3 regions of the Ensifer sp. SSB1 genome follow, and region 1 is predicted to be linked to each of the others. Evidence: predicted binding sites of a transcription regulator. Region 1 holds the regulator's gene; each other region holds the start of a gene.

What was found. Region 1 encodes LexA, which represses DNA repair genes until DNA is damaged. Its sites were predicted from a motif close to TGTTCNNNNTGTGTTCNG; they were not measured.
Region 2: a site for LexA is predicted at 2,022-2,039, ahead of I8N66_RS14465 (UvrD-helicase domain-containing protein). Genes of this name have one in related genera too.
Region 3: a site for LexA is predicted at 5,216-5,233, ahead of recA (recombinase RecA). Genes of this name have one in related genera too.

Annotation. Positions count from the first base shown of each region.
Region 1 covers NZ_JAEPRP010000040.1:21,091-27,611, reverse strand. The annotation lists gene I8N66_RS12590 (deoxyribodipyrimidine photo-lyase) at 1-861, opposite strand, end outside; tRNA gene I8N66_RS12585 (tRNA-Asn) at 957-1,031, opposite strand; gene I8N66_RS12580 (hypothetical protein) at 1,190-1,483, shown strand; gene I8N66_RS12575 (thermonuclease family protein) at 1,671-2,393, shown strand; gene I8N66_RS12570 (isoprenylcysteine carboxylmethyltransferase family protein) at 2,622-3,410, opposite strand; gene I8N66_RS12565 (hypothetical protein) at 3,409-3,765, shown strand; tRNA gene I8N66_RS12560 (tRNA-Cys) at 4,009-4,082, opposite strand; gene I8N66_RS12555 (hypothetical protein) at 4,466-4,798, shown strand; gene lexA (transcriptional repressor LexA) at 4,883-5,608, opposite strand; gene I8N66_RS12545 (hypothetical protein) at 5,834-6,085, opposite strand; gene I8N66_RS12540 (hypothetical protein) at 6,454-6,521, shown strand, end outside.
Region 2 covers NZ_JAEPRP010000049.1:25,086-31,606, forward strand. The annotation lists gene I8N66_RS14465 (UvrD-helicase domain-containing protein) at 1-1,979, opposite strand, end outside; gene I8N66_RS14470 (carboxymuconolactone decarboxylase family protein) at 2,113-2,520, opposite strand; gene I8N66_RS14475 (hypothetical protein) at 2,644-3,003, opposite strand; gene I8N66_RS14480 (EthD family reductase) at 3,124-3,438, shown strand; gene I8N66_RS14485 (cyclase family protein) at 3,637-4,458, opposite strand; gene I8N66_RS14490 (hypothetical protein) at 4,464-4,805, shown strand; gene I8N66_RS14495 (efflux RND transporter periplasmic adaptor subunit) at 4,778-5,962, shown strand; gene I8N66_RS14500 (efflux RND transporter permease subunit) at 5,959-6,521, shown strand, end outside.
Region 3 covers NZ_JAEPRP010000168.1:501-7,021, reverse strand. The annotation lists gene I8N66_RS29870 (GyrI-like domain-containing protein) at 154-993, opposite strand; gene alaS (alanine--tRNA ligase) at 1,174-3,837, opposite strand; gene recA (recombinase RecA) at 4,069-5,157, opposite strand; gene I8N66_RS29855 (carbohydrate kinase family protein) at 5,479-6,426, shown strand; partial or broken gene I8N66_RS29850 (pseudouridine-5'-phosphate glycosidase) at 6,458-6,521, shown strand, end outside.

The DNA.
Region 1 (6,521 bases):
CAGATGGTAGGAGAACTCGCGCCAGGCGACCTCCTTTCGGAAGGTGGCGACACCTTCACCGGCTTCGGTCTGCAACCCTTGCGTCGCGTGCCAGATCTGCGCCGGTGAGATTTCCCCAAGGGCAAGGTGGGGAGAGAGCAGGGATGTGCCGTCAGCGTCAGGAAGGTCCCGGCGAACTTTGTAATCTTCCAGCTTCTCGTCGATAAATTCGTCGAGGCGAGCTGCCGCGCCTTTTTCTCCCGGCGTCCATATTTCGCTGAACGTGGCTGCCCAGTTCGGTTTCGCTGGCAGAAGCGACCATTGGTCAAGCGGCTCGGACGACGGCCAGGTTTCCGGTGACGCGATTTGTTGCGGTTCGTCGATCGGTGGAGCCGGTTCAAACTTCGAATCGAGGGCGCGCCAGAAGGGCGTGAACACGCGATAGGGGCCGCCGGCCGTCGTCAGCAGGCGCATGGGTTCATGCAGCAACTGCCCGGCAAAACTCTCGGCGGCGATCCCCTGAGCTGCGAGCGCCTTCTTCACGGCGGTATCGGTGGCGATGCCAGAGGGATCGTAGCGGCGATTCCAATGAACGCGCTGCGCTCCTGATTTACGCGCCACGTCGGTGAGCACGTCCAGCGGGTCGCCGGAGCGCAAAATGAGTTGCGAGCCGAACTGGGCGAGGCGAGCCCTCAGCGCCTCGAGCGAATGATGCAGCCACCATTGCTGCGCAGCCCCCAGCGGACCGTTGCCGCTTTCGGTCGGCTCCCGGATATAGAGCGGAACGACGGGGCCGTCAGCCGCTGCAGCCGCAAGGGCCCGGTTGTCGGCAAGGCGCAGGTCCTTGCGGAACCAGACGATGATGGGCGCCGCCTTTGTCATGAATACCGTCGAGGTTTGGGATTGCTCACCCGGGGAACATAGGTGCAAAATGAAAAAGAGCCATCTGCATCTCTGCAAATGGCTCTTTTAGAAAGTGGCTCCCCGGGCCGGATTCGAACCGGCGACCTGTCGATTAACAGTCGAATGCTCTACCGCTGAGCTACCAGGGATCATCCGCGCCGCTGTTTGCTGTGCGCTTCAGAAGTGAGGCTGCTAATACGCATGCTTTTCTGATTTGCCAAGCGGTTTTTTCAAAAAAAGTGACAAGTTCGGTTGCGAGGCTGTGGAGAAGTCCCCAATTGTGGGAAAAGACGCCGGATAGGGAATGATGAACAAAAACAGGAAGCAGATGCATTTCGGGATCGATCCGCAGACACGACAGATCGTGCTCGGCAAATGGCGCATCACGCTGCCGGAATCGCCACTGCTGCGTATCCTGTTGGGCTCACTCCTGGTGTTCTGCGGCTTTCTCGGCTTTCTGCCGGTGCTCGGCTTCTGGATGATACCGCTGGGCCTCATCGTTCTTTCGCACGATCTCCCATCCGTCCGCCGCCGCCGCCGCCGTCTGGCAGTCTGGTGGGCGCGTTGGCGCGGGCGGGCAAACTCGTCGAAGGGGTCGTGAGCCAAAATTCGTCGCGTCCGTCTCTCGGTGGCCGTCTTCGTCAACGCCGAACCGCACCGACCTGTCTAGTTCGATTCTCCTGCCACTTGATTCTTTCCGAGCCTGCATCTGGCTATTGAGGGGCTGCCGAAAACTTTTCGGCAACGCATCAAACGCATAATGCGGTCGCGAATCAGGATGAGGACGCATGGCCAAAGCCACTACGAAACGTCGAAGCAGGAATTCCGGCCGGAGCAAGGGCAAGCAAGGCGGTATGGCGCCGTGGTATCTGGCCGCCGCGGTTATCGTCGGTGGCGTAGTCGCCTATGATCATCGCGCCGAACTGAAGCACTGGCCGGTGGTATCGGATGTGGTGGCGTTCACGTCCCGTCATGATTCGAAGCCGAAGCCCGCACGTGTCGCCCAGAAAGCGGACGGGCGTCCCGCGCAGCAAGCGGAGAAGCAAAAGCCAACCCCCGTGACAAGAGTTGCGCTTGCAGCTCCCGTGCCGTCGGTGGACGTCGGCGCGAACGCGCCGACACCCGCGGTGCGGCCGAATGAGGAAGTCAAAACGGCATCGATCCGCACGGATCAGTTTTATTTCTGTGGGATTCGCAACGACAACTGCGTGATCGACGGCGCCACTTTCCTCTACCACGGAGACACGATCCGCGTGGCGGACGTCGATGCACCGCGTATTCGCCAGGCAAGCTGCGACAAGGAACGTTCGCGCGGCTTTTACGCCAAGCAGCGCCTGCGCGAACTGCTGAACGCAGGTGACTTCAGGCTGGAAACGGCGAACAGTCGTCAGGACGCCAAGGCCGGTGAAAAGCTGCGGCTGGTCACTCGCGGCGATCAATCCATCGGACGCGTCCTCGTAAACGAGGGACTGGTGCGGCCGTGGACGGGACACACGACGCCCTGGTGCTGAGGCCGATATTTACAGAACCGCAATGCCTTCGAAGGAAGACATTGCCGCAGCACGCTTGACCAATGTGGTGATTTTTCGGAGGCCGCAGCTCACGCGGTGGTGGTGTGCTGATGGCCTTCTGACTGGATCCCGCATGTCTCGCCGATCCGCCCCCTCAACCGGTTATGGCGGCAACGGCTCCGGCGTCGTGTTCATCCGGTATCAGTACGAGCAAATCCCACCTTGGCTTCACTGTGCTGATCGCAGCTTACCCGCGTTCATGAACGGAAGAATGCGCGGGACGTCGAGTGCATAGGCGCCATAACTGGGGAACGCGGTCTGCAATACTCGTTCCTCGTTGATCATTCTGCGAATTTGCAGCAGCCACTGGACACCCCCAAGAAGTACCGACCAGACAGAAAGATTGAGGACGATCAAGCCGATGATGGCGATCTCTTCCGTTAGATAGAGCGGGTGGCGAACAACCGAGTAGGGGCCGCCCGTTATCAAGGTCCGGGCCTCCGGCATGATGCTGAAGGCGCGACCGAGCCAGAAAAGAACGAAGGCTGACGAAACCATCCCGACCACGATCATAGCCGTGCCGGCCATTTGAAGCGCCAAGCCTGTATCGGCGGGCTCGGGCAAGTATGCGATCAGCCCGAGAAGAAATGTTCCTGCCATCGCGGTCAAATAGGGCTCGAAGCCAGTGGCTGCTTTGATCGGGGGCAAGCGCGTAATGGCTACCACGCAGACCATTCCGAGGAATAGGACGGTGGCGGCGGTTGAAGTCAACGCCAAGACGTCAGCCGACTGCCATTCGTCTTTCACCACGATTTGCGCGGCGTGAACGATGCGCCGCAACATCGCGATTGCGAAATACGCGCAGATACCGAATCTGCCGATGATGTCGGCGAAGAGCAACGTTCTACCCTTCAGCATCCAAAATACCTCCCCCTCGATCGCCGGTAAGAATGCCACGGTTGCGAGCGGCTTCAAGCGTAACTTTAGAAGTTGCTTAATTCGGAAGGTCGACGCCATGTTGTGGCCGCCGCAGCACGACTATGTTTTGTTGGCCACGATGTCGAAATACGTCGTCGACGGATTTATGCGTTCTTTGAAGGGTTTGGTGTGTGGGAGCTCTTTCCGCGCCACGTCCAAGTTCGACAAGGGGCCGCGCCTCTTTAGGGGCGGCAGACAGCATCGGGAGTACGTGCTGAGCCTCGAAAAGATCGGCGAGATTGTCGTCAGAATCGCGCTCGCCGAGATCGATGCGAGGGACGAGCGCTTCTTGCAGAAGGCGATGAAGTGGCAGCGACCGATCCCGTCGCGACCCTCATGGACGCTCACAGGGCGGCCCGGAGGGCGCTATGACAGCCTTCCGCAGAGACGGTGACCTGCGACGTGTTCGTAGGCGGCGCGAAGGAGAAGCGGGGTTCAAGCACCTGCAGCTGGTGAGCGGGTTTCTGGCTCAGGATTCGCTGTGAACATGTCGCATTTCATGTCGTATGGATCCGCCGTCGCCGCGTGGAAGTGCAGGGAAAGCAAGGGAATCTCGTAGCAACATCGCGTTACGCGGAAGCGGTGTTTTTCCGCTTCGCGACGACTGCAACATATTGATTATATTGGTGAATATATTTGGAGGCCTCGCCCGGAATTGAACCGGGGTACAAGGATTTGCAGTCCTCTGCGTCACCACTCCGCCACGAGGCCTCACGGCTCGGATAACCGAGCGTTGGCGGGGATTTAGAATGATTGCAGAAAATCCGCAAGAGGCATTTTCGGAAAAAGCACAAAGCGAATTTGCGGTTCGGGCGCTTTCCACAGGCAGAACGTCTGGCAATGTCGATTGCTCCTGCCCAGCGTGCAGCAATGCTTCAAGAGGAGGTCGGAACGATTGCCTTCCTCAGCTTACTCCGGGTTGAGACACCTGGGAGCTTTCGCTCAGGCGTGCCACACGCCCGCACAAGCCACGTCTTCTAAATCCCCTGCGGATCTTATCGCTTCGGTGAAATCGGCAGAGGGGGAACGATGACTCCGCTGACATCAGCCGCATCGGTAGCGTCCGTCATCATCAAGCGGAGGCAATGGCTTATATGAAAACGAAACTTGTCCTGACGGCCTTGGCCCTCTTTGCTGCGACCACATTCGAGGCGCGGGCAGAGGACCTAGTTTTCAAGCTGAAGAACAACACAAATGCAGTTCTGACTAACTTCTACACGTCGCCGGTGGGCGTCAACGAGTGGGAAGACGATGTATTCGGCCGGCAGGTTCTGAACCCCGGCGAGAACATGGAGATCACCATCGCTGACGGTCGGGATGTCTGCAAGTACGACATGCGCTTCGAATTCGAAGAGGACTCGGGCCTCGATACGACCGAAGATACGCAGGACCTTTGCGAACTCGGTGAATACACGATCCACGAGTAAGCGGCGCGTTATCGGATAAACAAGAAGAGCCTCGCTACCCCAAGCGGCAGCGAGGCTCTTCAGAGCGCCGATTTTTTCTGGAGGTCAATGGTAGCGGCGGATCAGCCCAACGAGCTTGCCCTGGATCTTCACACGATCAGGCCCGAAGATCCGGGTCTCGTAGGCAGGGTTTGCGGCTTCGAGCGCGATCGACGCGCCCTTGCGACGGAAACGCTTCAGCGTCGCTTCCTCGTCATCCACGAGCGCCACGATGATATCGCCGGGGTTGGCTGTATTGCCATTTCGGATGATCACGGTGTCGCCGTCGAAGATGCCGGCTTCGATCATCGAGTCGCCCTTGACTTCGAGGGCGTAGTGTTCGCCGTTCCCGATCATATCGAGTGGAACGGTGATGTCGTGCGTGTTGTTCTGGATCGCCGAGATCGGCACACCGGCAGCGATGCGGCCCATGACCGGCACGGAAACCGATGTGTTTTCGGCCACTGGCGCCGGCTTCGGTGGTGCGGCAGGGGCTGCCGCCGGCGGCTTGCCGAGGCTTCCCTCGATCACGCTCGGCGAGAAGCCGCGACGCGGCTGCTGCTGGCTGGACGCGTAGGATTCCGGAAGCTTGATGACCTCGAGCGCGCGGGCCCGGTTCGGAAGACGGCGAATGAACCCGCGTTCTTCGAGCGCGGTAATCAGACGGTGGATGCCGGACTTCGACGCCAGGTCGAGCGCATCCTTCATTTCATCGAATGATGGCGGGACGCCCGACTCCTTCATGCGTTCGTGAATGAACAGAAGCAATTCCTGTTGCTTGCGGGTCAGCATGGCACGTCGCTCCAGAAGGCGTGAAACAAATCAAGAACAGACACTATCTGTTCCATATGTGTTCTGCAAGTGCCTAAAATTCCGTGAATTCAGTCAATTGGCGCGACTGCGCGTGCCGGTTGGTCACTTTTACGGGAGCAAAGCGGGTTTTGGTGATGATTGTTTGGTTGGAAACGACCGTATTGGACTGCGTCGAGCGAATCGCGAGCGTTCTGATGGCGAGGGTCAGGCCGGCTGCGTGGCGGCGCAGGCGTCTTCGAATTCCTTCACCGTCTCGGCGCTGTTGTCTTCGGGAAGCACCGCGTCCGCCGCATCGGTTGCCACGGGCGTGTCGCCGTCATAGACGAACGACTGGATGTAGAACGCAATGGCGCCCTTCCACACGTTGCGTCCATCAATCTGGTGGCAGGGTACGGCGCTTTCGAAGTCCGTCTGCAGTTCATCGACCGTGGCGGCACTGAGCTTGACGTCAGGCATGTTAGGCGATGCGACTATCGAAGCGAGAAGCAGGGCGGCAAGCACGGTGATCGTCCACTTTGAGGCAAGGGTGGGACTACGGGGCGGTTAACGATGTGAACCGCGCTTTCGTTCCGAAGTCCAGCAAACTTGGCGATCACTCTCATGTGTTCAACAGGTCTTTGAGTTCAGGCTGTGACCGTTTTGCGCCAGAGGTGCGCGGCGGCAAGGCCCTTGATCCTGGTGCGATCGGCCGACCCGCATTCGCATCGGTTGTGCCAGTCAATGTCCTCCCTGTTGGAGTGCACAAATCCCTGTTGTGATCGCGCCGCATTGTCTCGACAGGTTGCAAAAATACGATAACTTTGCGGGGAAAGTGGGGTGGTTGCATGCATAGATTGTCGTTGGCGGTTCTCGGTCTGTTGGTGGCGGCCGGAGCGGCCTCTGCTGAAGAGGG
Region 2 (6,521 bases), on a different contig from region 1:
ACGAACCAGATGTGGCAGCGATGCTTGGCGCGGGTGATGCCGACATAGGCGAGGCGCCGTTCTTCCTCGAGGCCGGAGCGGCCGCCCTCATCGAGCGCGCGCTGGTGCGGGAACAGGCCTTCCTCCCAGCCGGGCAGGAACACCGTGTCAAACTCCAGGCCCTTGGCCGAGTGCAGGGTCATGATCGAGACGGCGTCGAGGTTCTCGTTCTGCTCGGCATCCATGACGAGCGCGACGTGTTCGAGGAAGCCACGCAGCGACTCAAACGCTTCCATCGAGCGGATGAGTTCCTTCAGGTTTTCCAACCGTCCGGGAGCTTCGGCCGACTTGTCGTTCTGCCACATGGCGGTGTAGCCGCTTTCGTCGAGGATCTGCTCGGCGAGCTCGGTATGGACCGTCGTCTCAAGCAGGCTCTGCCAGCGGCGGAAATCGGTGACGACGTCGAACAGGGCTTTCCGCGCCTTCGGCTTCAGCTCATCGGTCTCGATGATCTCGGAAGCCGCCGCCAGCATCGGGATATCGCGGGCGCGGGCATAATCGTGCAGCGTGCGCACGGTGGTGTCGCCAAGGCCGCGCTTCGGCGTGTTGACGATGCGTTCGAAAGCGAGGTCGTCGGCCGGCTGGCAGACGAGGCGGAAATAGGCCATGGCGTCGCGGATTTCGAGGCGCTCGTAGAAGCGCGGGCCGCCGATGACGCGGTAGTTGAGGCCGAGGGTGACGAAGCGGTCTTCGAACTCGCGCATCTGGAACGAGGCGCGCACCAGGATCGCCATGTCGTTCAGATTGTGCTTCTGGCGCTGGAGCTGCTCGATCTCCTCGCCGACGGCGCGGGCTTCCTCTTCGGAATCCCAGGCGGCGTGCACCTGCACCTTTTCATCGTCCGGGTCGGTGCGGTCGGTAAAAAGCGTCTTGCCGAGGCGGCCTTCGTTGTGGGCAATCAGATGACCGGCAGCGCCGAGGATATGTTCGGTCGAGCGGTAGTTGCGCTCGAGCTTGATCACCTTGGCGCCAGGAAAATCCTTCTCGAAGCGCAGGATGTTGTCCACTTCCGCGCCGCGCCAGCCATAGATCGACTGGTCGTCGTCGCCGACGCAGCAGACGTTCTGCGGCACGCCCTTCGGCCGCTGGGCCAGGAGCCGCAGCCACATGTACTGGGCCGTGTTGGTGTCCTGGTACTCGTCGACGAGTATGTAGCGGAACTTGTCGTGATAGTCCTTCAGCACGTCCGCATGCATGCGGAAGATGCGGATCGGGTGCAGAAGAAGATCGCCGAAGTCGCAGGCGTTCAGCGTCAACAGCCGGTTCTGATAGGCGGCGTAGAGTTCGCGTCCCTTGCCATTGGCAAAGGCGCGGGCGTCGCCCTCGGGGATCTGCGCCGGATCGAGGCCCTTGTTCTTCCAGCCGTCGATCATGCCGGCGAACTGCTTGGCGGGCCAGCGCTTGTCGTCGATGCCTTCGGCCTGGATCAGCTGCTTGATCAGCCTGATCACGTCGTCGGTGTCGAGAATGGTGAAATCGGAACGCAGGCCGACGAGCTCGGCGTGGCGACGCAGCAGCTTGACGCCGATCGAGTGGAAGGTGCCGAGCCAGGGCATGCCTTCGACCGCATGGCCGACGAGCACGCCGATGCGCTCCTTCATCTCGCGCGCCGCCTTGTTGGTGAAGGTCACCGCCAGGATCTGCGAGGGGAAGGCGCGGCCGGTGGAAAGGATATGGGCGATGCGTGTGGTGAGCACCCGGGTCTTGCCGGTGCCGGCGCCGGCCAGCACGAGAACCGGTCCATCGAGCGTTTCGACCGCTTCGGACTGTTCCGGGTTGAGGCCGGAGAGATAATCCGGGCGCGGCTGGGCGCGGTCACGCGCCGCCATGGCGCGCGCAGCAATACCTCCGGCGGCTGGAATACCTCCAGGGGCTGGCGACTGCTTGCGCGGCGCCGGCTCCTCGTCGAAGAAAGGAATATCGTCGAAACCACTCATCATGCGGCTCAATGTAGTGATTCGGTGGGGAAAGGCCAGAAAGGATGTTCTTCTTTTATTCCGTTTTCTGCACCGGACGCACCAAGCCTGTGGAAAGACAGGCGATTTCGAAGCCGCTTATTCTTGGTCGCGCGGTTTATTCCGTGGTTTTGTCGAAGACGGCATCGACCGGCACCTGCAGAGCGGTCGCAAGCTGGTTGGTGCGGGCGGCAAGCGAGATCACTCGAAGCAGATCCGCGTGCTGGGCATCGCTCATGCCTTTCGCCTTCGCTGCCGCCGTGTGGGAATGGGCGCAGTAACCGCAGCCATTGGTGACGGAGACGGCGACGTAGAGCATCTCCTTCACCAGCGGATCGAGGGCCGAAGGTGTTGCCATCACGGCCTTGACGTCGCGCCAGGTCTGCTCCAGCAGCTCCGGGTCGAAGGCGAGCCACAGCCACATATTGTTGATGAAATCGGATTTGCGCGTGGCGCGAATGTCGTCGAACACGGCTTTGACGCGTGGGTCGGCTTCCGGGTTTTGGGGCGGGGTAACGGTGCTCATGGGTGTCCTTCACTGTTGTCGCCTGGTGGCGCACGCGGGCGGGCCGGTCGCTTGATGCGATGACGATAGCCAAGGTCGCAGCGATTGCCAGCGTTGCGTTTGGGGCAGCCGTCGTCGATGCGTTCAATTGGGGATTTCGTTGCAGGGTTGGTTGTTCGCGCCGAATGGTCCTGATGTAAACAGCACGCCTTTGCTCGAACCCTGATAGGCATTGCCGTTCTGCGTGACGATGAAGACCTTGGGGCCGCAGAAGCCCGTCGGCCGTGCGGCAACCACGCGTGTCTGGCCGCTGGCGTCAGTGACGGTCTTGGGGTTGCAGGCCCCGTAAGGCGTGTCGGCCATGCGAATGGTTGCCGTCGAGGGGCGGCTGAGCGGTGTGGAACTACCCGGCGGGAACGTACCCGAAGCCGTGCCTGCAGAGGCCACGGCCGATTGCGTGATCTGAAAGTCTGCGGTGCCGTCGTCACCCGCTTCGAAAAGCACAGCGAAAACGACCTTGCGCTCGTCAAACGTGTTTCAGCTAAAACCTGGTTGTGCTCCATAGGTCGGTAACCTAGAAGTAGTTTCGGACGCTCGAAGCGGCGTTCAGGCAGGAGCCCGATCATGATCAAGATGAGCGTCTACTATCCGGCCGATGGCGGCTCGAAGTTCGACCACGACTACTACCGCACCACCCACATGCCCTTGCTCGAGGAGCGGCTCGGCGATGCCTGCCTGCGCTACGAGATCGACAGGGGCGTTGCCGGTCGCGAGCCTGGAAGCGCGCCACAGTTTGTCGCGGCGTGCCACGTCTACTCGCCGAGCCTCGAGACATTCCAGGAGGCGTTAGGTCCGCACCGCGCCGAGATCTCCGCGGATGTCGCCAACTATACGGACATCACGCCCATCGTTCAGATCAGTGAAGTCGTTGGAGGGTAGGGTGCCTTGGCGCGTCAGGCGTAGCCGTTGACCTTTCCGCGATCGGCGTCGTGCTGGCGCACCGTGATTCATGGTGACGCAGCCGGTGCGGAACTGGTCGACGATCGGCAACATGTGGTTGCCATGGAAGCGAAAACGACCTTGCTCCCGTCAAACTCGCTTCAGCCAAAACCTGGGTGTGCTCTATAGGTCCGTGACCTAGGCCAGCGCGAAGACGCGCGCCGGGCCGCCGGTGCCGCCGCGATGCTTCGGCGCGCCGAGAATGAGCGTCGCGCCCTTGGCCGGCAGCTTGTCGAGGTTGGCGGCAGCCTCAAGCCCCCAGCGCCCTTCGGGCAGCCAGGCATAGTGGGTGGCGAAATCGGGCGAAGGGCCGTGATCGAGCGACAGCGTATCGACGGCGATGCCGGCCGCCTTGCTCTCTTCGATGAGATACTTCGCCGCCTCGACGTGAAAGCCGGGGAAGTGCAGTTTTCCGCCGCCATCGGCATTGCGGAACTTGTCCGTGCCCATATGCGCGCTCCAGCCCGAAAGCATGGCGACGCAGGCATTTTCCGGGATCTCGCCATTGGCGGCGACCCAGGCCTTGAGGTCGTCCGGCGTCACCTGGGCGTCCGCGTCCGATGCGGCCTTCGCGCGGATGTCGACGATCACGAGCGGCACGACGAGCTTGTCGACCGGCAGCTCGGCAACGGAAAGGCCGTCGGCGGAAAAGTGCAGGGGCGCGTCGACATGGGTGCCGGTGTGTTCGTTCACCCTGAGCTCGAACATGTTGAACTTGTCCTTGGCGTAGTTGAACTTCTCCTCGCGGAAGAACTGCTGCTGGCCGAAGAAGGTCGGGAAATCCTCATGCAGTTCGTGGGTCAGGTCCGTGACGCTGCCATGTCCCTGGGCGAGCGCCGGAGGTGCTGCGCCGGTGCTCGCCACGGCGAGGCCGGCGGTTCCAATTGCAGCGGCTTTGAAGAAGCTGCGGCGCGAGAGCATGCGCTCCTTCACCGTTTCCATCACACAGGCATCGCACATCGTTCTTGCTCCCCTTCAAGAAACTGAAAAACCAGACGGCGAAACCGCTCGGCAAAAGCGGCCAGCGGTTGCAGGATAGCGCGGCCGAAGCCGCTGTAAATGCCGGCTTGCGCAGCAAAGTGCGATTCACGCCGGAAGCTGCGGTGCAATCGCTCCGCGCGTCATCATCCCGCCAACAAATTCGCTTTTATTACAATTGCGTAATGATGGCATTCCGTCATTGCCCCGACACGCGCGAACAGGGATACTCCGCGCAATCGGAACGAACCGCCGGACGTGCCGCGCTGGGGCGTGTTTTTTGCTTAATTTGGAGACTTGAATGCGGGTTTGGAAACAGCTTGCGGTGAGCGCCGCTGTGCTTCTCGTGGGCGCAACCGTCTGGGTGCGGTTCGTGCCCGGCGCAGGTGAAACGCTCGCCGCCATCGGCGTTTCTCACCCGCTGATCGATGCCTTGTCGAAGCCCACGACCGGCGGTGGCCAGGGTGGCGAGCGCGGCAACGGCCGCGGTCAGGGCGGCAACGCGGCCATTCTGGTGATGGTTCGTCCCTCGGCAACCTCCGTCGTCAACGACCGGCTGAATGCCATCGGCAACGGCGAGGCGATCCATTCCGTCACCGTGACGCCGACGGCGACCGGAAACCTCACAGAAATCCTCGTGAGCTCCGGCGAGAAGGTGGCCGAGGGCCAGGTGATCGCCCGGCTCGACAGCGACGACCAAAAGATCGCCGCCGACCAGGCGCGGCTGAACCGTGACAGCGCCCGTGAAAAGGTGGAGCGTTACCGTAATCTCAGCACCGCCCGCGCGGTGACGGCCGTGGACGTGCGCGACGCGGAAATCGCGATGCAGACCGCCGAACTGGCGCTGAAGACCGCCGAACTCGATCTCAAGCGCCGCGACATCGTTGCGCCTTCGAAGGGTGTGGTCGGTATCATCACCGTCAATGTCGGCGACTATGTCACGACCACGACGCCGATTGCCGTCGTCGACGATCGTTCGGAAATCCTCGTCGACTTCTGGGTGCCGGAGCGGTTCGCCAACAAGATCGTCGTCGGCCAGCCGGTTACCGCCTTTGCGATCGCCCAGCCGGGCAACCAGCTCGATGGCGTAATTCACGCCATCGACAACCGGCTCGACCAGGCAAGCCGGACGTTGCGTGTGCGCGCGCGACTGGAGAACCCCGAGGACAGATTGAGGGCAGGCATGTCCTTCTCCGTCACCGTGGCCTTTGACGGCGACACCTATCCGACGGTCGATCCGCTGGCGATCCAGTGGAGCTCGGAAGGCTCCTATATCTGGCGCGTGACGGGCGACAAGAGCGAGAAGGTGCCGGTGAAGATCATCCAGCGCAACCCGGACAAGGTGCTGGTGGATGCGGCGCTTTCGGAAGGCGATGAGATCGTGACCGAGGGCGTGCAGCGCCTGCGTGACGGCGGCGAAGTCCGCATTGCCGGCCGCGAGCGCAAGCAGGATGCAGCGCAGAAGGTTGCGGAGGAAACCAAGTGAGCGGGGGCGAGGGGCACAGCAAGCCATCCGCCCGCGAACGCGGCAAGACCGGCTTTACCGCACTCTTTATCCGCCGGCCGATCTTCGCGCTCGTCGTCAACACGCTGATCGTCGTTGCCGGCCTTGCGGCCTGGAACGGAATCGAGATTCGCGAGTTGCCGCAGGTCGACCAGCCGGTCATTTCGGTGACGACGACGCTCGATGGCGCAGCACCTGAGACGATGGACCGTGAGGTAACCTCGGTGGTCGAGGGCGCCGTCTCGCGCGTTCAGGGCATCCGCGACATCTCCTCGACGTCCTCCTTCGGCCGCAGCCGCGTGACGCTGCAGTTTTCCGACACCACCGATATCGGCCAGGCCTCCAACGACATTCGCGACGCGCTCGGCCGGGTGCGCAACCAGCTGCCCGACAATGTCGACGAGCCGAGCATCGTGAAGGCCGATGCCGATAGCCAGCCGATCATGCGCCTGGCGCTGACCTCCGACACGATGTCGATGGAAGACATGACGCTGCTCGTCGAAAACGAGATCAGCGACCGGCTGGCGGCAGTGGAAGGCGT
Region 3 (6,521 bases), on a different contig from region 1:
GGACCAGGTTTGCGACCCGAGACAGAAGTCCCTTTGCCTCCGTGAAAGGATCGTGCTGGGGACGATCTTTGGAGGTTCGGCGCAGGCCACGCCGAACCAAAACTGCCGCCCGGCCGCTGATTCGTCAATTGCGACGCGGCGAACCCATACCCGTCATTTCAACGGCAGGTAGATCTCGCTCAAGAGTTCGGTCGGCGCGACCTCGCGGGGATTGTTGAGGTACTTCTCGAACATCAGGCTGTCGCGGATCTCACGGCCGGACTGCGGCAGCCAGGTGCCGTAGAGCCACTGGTAGGCCTTCGGCATATCCGCATAGGGCCCCTTGTGGCGCAGCACGGCGTAGTGGCCGCCGTCGAGGTGCTGAGCTGTCAACGGAGCGTCCGTTGGCATCTGTTCGCGCGCGCTGACGCAGGCGAGGGAACGCAGCTTGTCGGTCGGCACCAGTTCGGGATCGTCGAGATAGATGCCAATCATCTCCATCTCCGGTCGGAACAGCTGTCGTGAGAACAGGGTGCCGTAGAGCGTTTCGAATGCGCGTCCGATCTCCATATAGGAGCCGCTATGGGCGACGCCGACGAGATCGAAGGCGTCGACGTCCTTGAGGGTGACTTCATACATGTCAGGGATTCCTTCCGTTGACGCGGTTTCAAAGGCGACATGGCTTCCCTCTCTCCGATAGCGCGCCGGCGGCAGCCCGTAGGCTCCCTTGAAGGTGCGATTGAAGGATTGGAGATTGGGATAGCCAGAGCGCTGCGCGATCGCTTCGACAGGAAGATCGGATTGGGCGAGATCGGCAGCGGCCCGCTGCAGCCGCAGCCGCTTCACCGTTCCGGCCAGCGTCTCGCCATGGACCGCGCGGTAAATGCGGTGCCAATGGTGCGGCGACATGCAGGCAATCTCGGAGAGACGATCGAGGTCGAGATCGCCGTCAAGATGGCCGTAGATGTAGTCGCTGACCCTGTGCAGACGCCGTTCATAGGTCGCCCACGTCACCCGCTCTTCCATGTCTACCCTTTCGCGCTTTGCTCACGGATCGGTAGACCATAGATCAATTTGACAAATCCTGCGGAGTTGCGCGCGTGCTTCGACTGAGATTTGTGCGAGCCTTGCCCGATGCAAACAAAAAGGGCGCCGCAACGGACGCCCCTTTTCCTATTCTGCTGTCGCTGGCAATCAGCCAGCGAGCGCGACGGCTACGGCCTCTATCGCTTCGGCCGCCTTGTCGCCATCCGGGCCGCCGGCCTGGGCCATGTCGGGACGGCCGCCGCCGCCCTTGCCGCCGAGAGCGGCAGACGCGACGCGAACGAGGTCGACGGCGCTGAGCTTCGAGGTCAGGTCATCGGTGACGGCCACGACCGCACTCGCCTTGCCGTCGCCGGACACGCCGACGAAAGCAACGACGCCCGAGCCGAGGCTCTTCTTGCCGTCGTCAGCAAGGCTCTTCAGATCCTTGGGCTCGACGCCCGAAACGACCTTGCCGAGGAAGCGGACGCCGGCGATCTCGCGGGCGGCATCGGCGGAACCCGCCTCGCCGCCACCGCCGAGCGCCAGCTTCTTCTTGGCTTCGGTGAGTTCGCGCTCAAGCTTGCGACGTTCGTCAAGCAGCGCTTCGACGCGGCCGAGCACGTCGGCCGGCTGAACCTTCAGCGTGCTGGCGAGCGTCTTCACGCGCTCGTCCTGCTCATTGAGATAGGCGCGCGCCGCTTCGCCGGTCAGGGCTTCGACGCGTCGGACGCCAGCGCCGACGGCGCTTTCCGAGACGACGCGGACGAGACCGATATCACCGGTGGCCGATACGTGGGTGCCGCCGCAGAGTTCGACGGAGTAAGGACGGTTGGCCTTCGAGCAATGAACGCCGCGACCCATCGAGACAACCCGTACTTCGTCGCCGTACTTTTCGCCGAAGAGCGCCATTGCGCCTTCGGCGATCGCGTCATCGACGCTCATCAGGCGCGTGGTTACCGGCGTGTTCTGCACGATGATTTCGTTGGCCATTTCTTCGACGACCTTCAACTCTTCCGCCGTCATCGGCTTCGGATGCGAAACGTCGAAGCGCAGGCGCTCCGGCGCCACGAGCGAGCCCTTCTGGGCGACATGGGTGCCGAGCACTTCGCGAAGCGCCTCGTGCAAGAGGTGGGTTGCCGAGTGGTTGGCGCGAAGGCGCGAGCGGCGCGCGTGATCGACATCGAGCTGGGCGGCGTCGCCCGTCTTGACCGAACCTTCGGCGACGGTCGCAAAGTGGACGAAGAGCCCCTCGCCGCGCTTCTGCGTATCCGTCACGGTGAGCTTGCCGCCCTCCGTGGTGATCGTGCCGGTATCGCCCATCTGGCCGCCCGATTCGCCGTAGAACGGCGTCTGGTTGAGCACCACCTGGACGGTGTCGCCCTTGGCAGCCGAAGCGACGACGGCGCCATCGCGCACGATCGCCTGAATCACGCCTTCGGCCGTCTCGGTGTCATAGCCGAGGAAATCGGTGGCACCGTGCTTTTCCCTGAGCTCGAACCAGATCGTTTCGGTTGCCGCCTCGCCGGAGCCGGCCCAGTTGGCGCGGGCCTCGGCCTTCTGGCGCGCCATGGCGGCCGAGAAGGCATCAGTGTCGACGGTGATGCCCTTGGCGCGCAGCGCGTCCTGGGTGAGGTCGAGCGGGAATCCATAGGTGTCGTAGAGCTTGAACGCGGTCTCGCCGTTGAACTGGTCGCCTTCAGACAGATCGGCAGAAGCGTCGGAGAGCAGGTTGAGGCCGCGCTCCAGCGTCTTGCGGAAGCGGGTTTCTTCGAGCTTCAGCGTCTCTGAGATCAGCGCTTCGGCGCGCACCAGCTCCGGATAGGCGCGGCCCATCTGGCCGACGAGAGCCGGCAGCAGCTTCCACATCAACGGGTCCTGTGCGCCGAGCAATTGGGCGTGGCGCATGGCGCGGCGCATGATGCGGCGCAGAACGTAGCCGCGGCCTTCGTTCGACGGCAGAACGCCGTCGGCAATCAGGAAGGCGGAGGAGCGCAGGTGGTCGGCGATGACGCGGTGGCTCGCGCGACGGTCGCCTTCGGCCTTGACCCCGGTTGCCTCTTCGGACGCGGCGATCAGGGCGCGGAAGAGATCGATGTCGTAGTTGTCGTGTTCGCCCTGCAGCACGGCAGCGAGGCGCTCGAGGCCCATGCCGGTGTCGATCGACGGACGCGGCAGGTTGACCCGCTCTTCCTTGGTGACCTGCTCGTACTGCATGAAGACGAGGTTCCAGATCTCGATGAAGCGGTCACCATCTTCGTCGGCCGAGCCGGGCGGTCCGCCCCAGATCTTGTCGCCATGGTCGTAGAAGATTTCAGAGCACGGGCCGCACGGGCCGGTATCGCCCATGGCCCAGAAGTTGTCGCTAGTCGGAATGCGGATAATGCGGTCGTCGGAGAAACCGGCGATCTTCTTCCAGAGGTCGAAGGCTTCGTCATCGGTGTGGTAGACCGTGACCAGCAAGCGCTTGGCGTCGAGGCCGTATTCCTTGGTGATCAGGTTCCAGGCAAGCTCGATGGCGTTCGCCTTGAAGTAATCGCCGAAGGAGAAGTTGCCGAGCATCTCGAAGAAGGTGTGGTGACGCGCGGTGTAGCCGACGTTGTCGAGGTCGTTGTGCTTACCACCGGCGCGCACGCATTTCTGCGCCGTGACGGCCGTCGAATAGGGACGCTGCTCCAGGCCGGTGAAGACGTTCTTGAACTGCACCATACCGGCATTGGTAAACATCAATGTCGGGTCGTTGCGCGGCACCAACGGGCTCGACGACACGACCTCGTGACCGTTTCTGCGGAAATAGTCGAGAAAGGTCGACCGGATTTCATTCACGCCGCTCATCTTGCGTCCTATTCTTAAGCATCAAATCCGGCCGGCAGCGGCCATCGCCGCGCCATCAACCGTTGTCCTTGAACCCCGCAGCCACCCATGATGGCCGCGCCCTCCAACGCCCTCGGTCGCCGGAACCAAAGGCTTTTATCGTTCACGTATCATACTGTCCAGACGGCAGCAAAAAACCGGTCGCCAATGGGACGACCGGTTTCGTTGGTAGCTTCAGCGGACCTCGGCCGCTTATGCTTCGGGGGCGTCGTCGCCGTCGTCAGCTTCCGGACCGCCATTCTCGAGGAACCGGTCGGCGATCAGGCCAGCGTTCTGGCGCAGCGCCGTCTCGATCTCGCGTGCGAGATCCGGGTTGTCGCGCAGGAACGTCTTGGCGTTCTCGCGGCCCTGCCCCAGGCGCTGGCTGTTGTAGGAGAACCAGGCGCCGGACTTCTCGACGATGCCGGCCTTGACACCGAGGTCGACGAGTTCGCCGGTCTTCGATACGCCTTCGCCATACATGATGTCGAATTCAACCTGCTTGAAGGGCGGTGCCATCTTGTTCTTGACGACCTTGACGCGGGTCTGGTTGCCGACGACCTCTTCGCGCTCCTTGACCGAGCCGATGCGGCGGATGTCGAGACGCACGGATGCGTAGAACTTCAGCGCATTGCCGCCGGTGGTGGTTTCCGGCGAACCGAACATGACGCCGATCTTCATGCGGATCTGGTTGATGAAGATGACCATGCAATTCGACTTGGAGATCGACGCGGTCAGCTTGCGCAGCGCCTGGCTCATCAGTCGGGCCTGCATGCCCGGCAGGCTGTCGCCCATTTCGCCTTCGATTTCAGCGCGCGGCACGAGCGCTGCAACCGAGTCGACGACGAGAACGTCGATCGCACCGGAGCGTACCAGCGTGTCGGTGATCTCAAGCGCCTGCTCGCCGGTATCGGGCTGCGAGATCAGGAGGTTTTCAAGATCGACGCCGAGCTTGCGGGCATAGACCGGATCGAGCGCGTGTTCGGCGTCGACGAAGGCGCAGATGCCGCCCTTCTTCTGTGCTTCGGCGACGGTCTGCAGCGCCAGCGTCGTCTTACCCGAGCTTTCCGGGCCGTAAATTTCAACGATACGGCCCTTCGGCAGGCCGCCAATGCCGAGCGCGATGTCGAGGCTGAGAGAGCCGGTCGAAACCGTCTCGATCTCAATGATGCTGTCCTTCCCACCGAGCTTCATGATCGATCCCTTACCGAACGAACGTTCGATCTGGGAAAGTGCCGCTTCAAGTGCCTTGCTTTTATCCACCGATTTGTCCTCTACGAGCCGCAAAGAGTTTTGTGCCATTTGGTCCACCTTTAGGTTATTGAAGCTACCGAGGCAATGAAGCCGCCGCAGGAGTTTTTGTACATGTTTTGTTCCGTATTTGCAAGAGCAGGACAATACATTGAAAAACAACCGATATTTTGGTTTCGTTCCGTTCATGTTCATGGATTGAAACCAAGGGTTCTCGAAGACGAGGGATACCTCTTCGAACCTGCCCGGCAAGGCTTTGCCGATTCGCCGCCGACGAAGACGTCAGGCGCATCAGGTACTTGGAATTCGGCCATCGGCCATTGCAGATAGCCAACAGATATTTCGGCCGAACGGCCAAGCAGAGGAACATTCATGACGGAAGCTGAAATCGCCGTTTTCGGCGGTGCGCACATCGACAGGCGCGGCCGCATATCGGGAACGACGGCACCGGGGTCCAGCAATCCCGGCACCTGGTTCGAAGAGGCCGGCGGTGGTGGCTTCAATGCGGCCCGCAACCTTTCGCGCCTCGGTCACAGCGTGCGCATGATCAGCACGCGTGGCGGCGATGCGGCTGGCGAGATGGTGACGGCAGCGGCGGCCGCCGCCGGCGTCATCGACAGTCCCCTCACCTTTCTCGACCGTCAGACGCCGAGCTACACGGCGATCCTCGAGAACAACGGCAATCTGGTCATCGCGCTCGCTGACATGGAGCTCTACCGGCTGTTCTCTCCCCGGCAGCTGCAGCGGCGGGCTCTGCGCGAAGTCGTCGCCACGAGCAAACTCGTGCTGACGGATGCCAACCTGCCGGAAGAAACGATTGCCGCGCTGGTGCAATCGGCTGCCGATACCGGGCGCCTTGTCGCCGGCATTGCGGTTTCGCCCGCCAAGGTCATCCGCTATCGTTCGTGCCTTTCATATCTGTCGTTCCTGTTCATGAACGAATCCGAGGCGCGAGCGCTGACCGGCAAGGACGCAGCCGAGGCGGAAGAATGGCCGTCGCTGCTGCGAAGCGCAGGCCTAAAGGGTGGCGTGGTGACACGCGGTGGTCGTGCGGTTGTCGCCTTCGATGGTGAGCGCGTCTGCGTCGCCGTTCCGCCGGCCCTGCCGGCACTTGCCGACGTCACCGGCGCCGGCGACGCACTCGCTTCCGGATTCCTTTCCGCCCGCCTCGCGGGTCGCGGCATCGACGAATGCCTGCGGCACGGCATCGCAGCCGCCGGAATCACATTGCGCTCTCCCTTGGCCGCATCCGAAGAGATGTCCGCGGCCAATCTCGAACAGGCGCTGGCTCTTGTGCCCGCTCCCCAAATGCTGTCATGACAATTGCCAGCAGAACTCCCAAGGAAAGACCATGACCAAACCCGCTTCTCCCTCCCTGCCGATGGAATATTCGAACGAGGTCGCAGCCGCCAAGG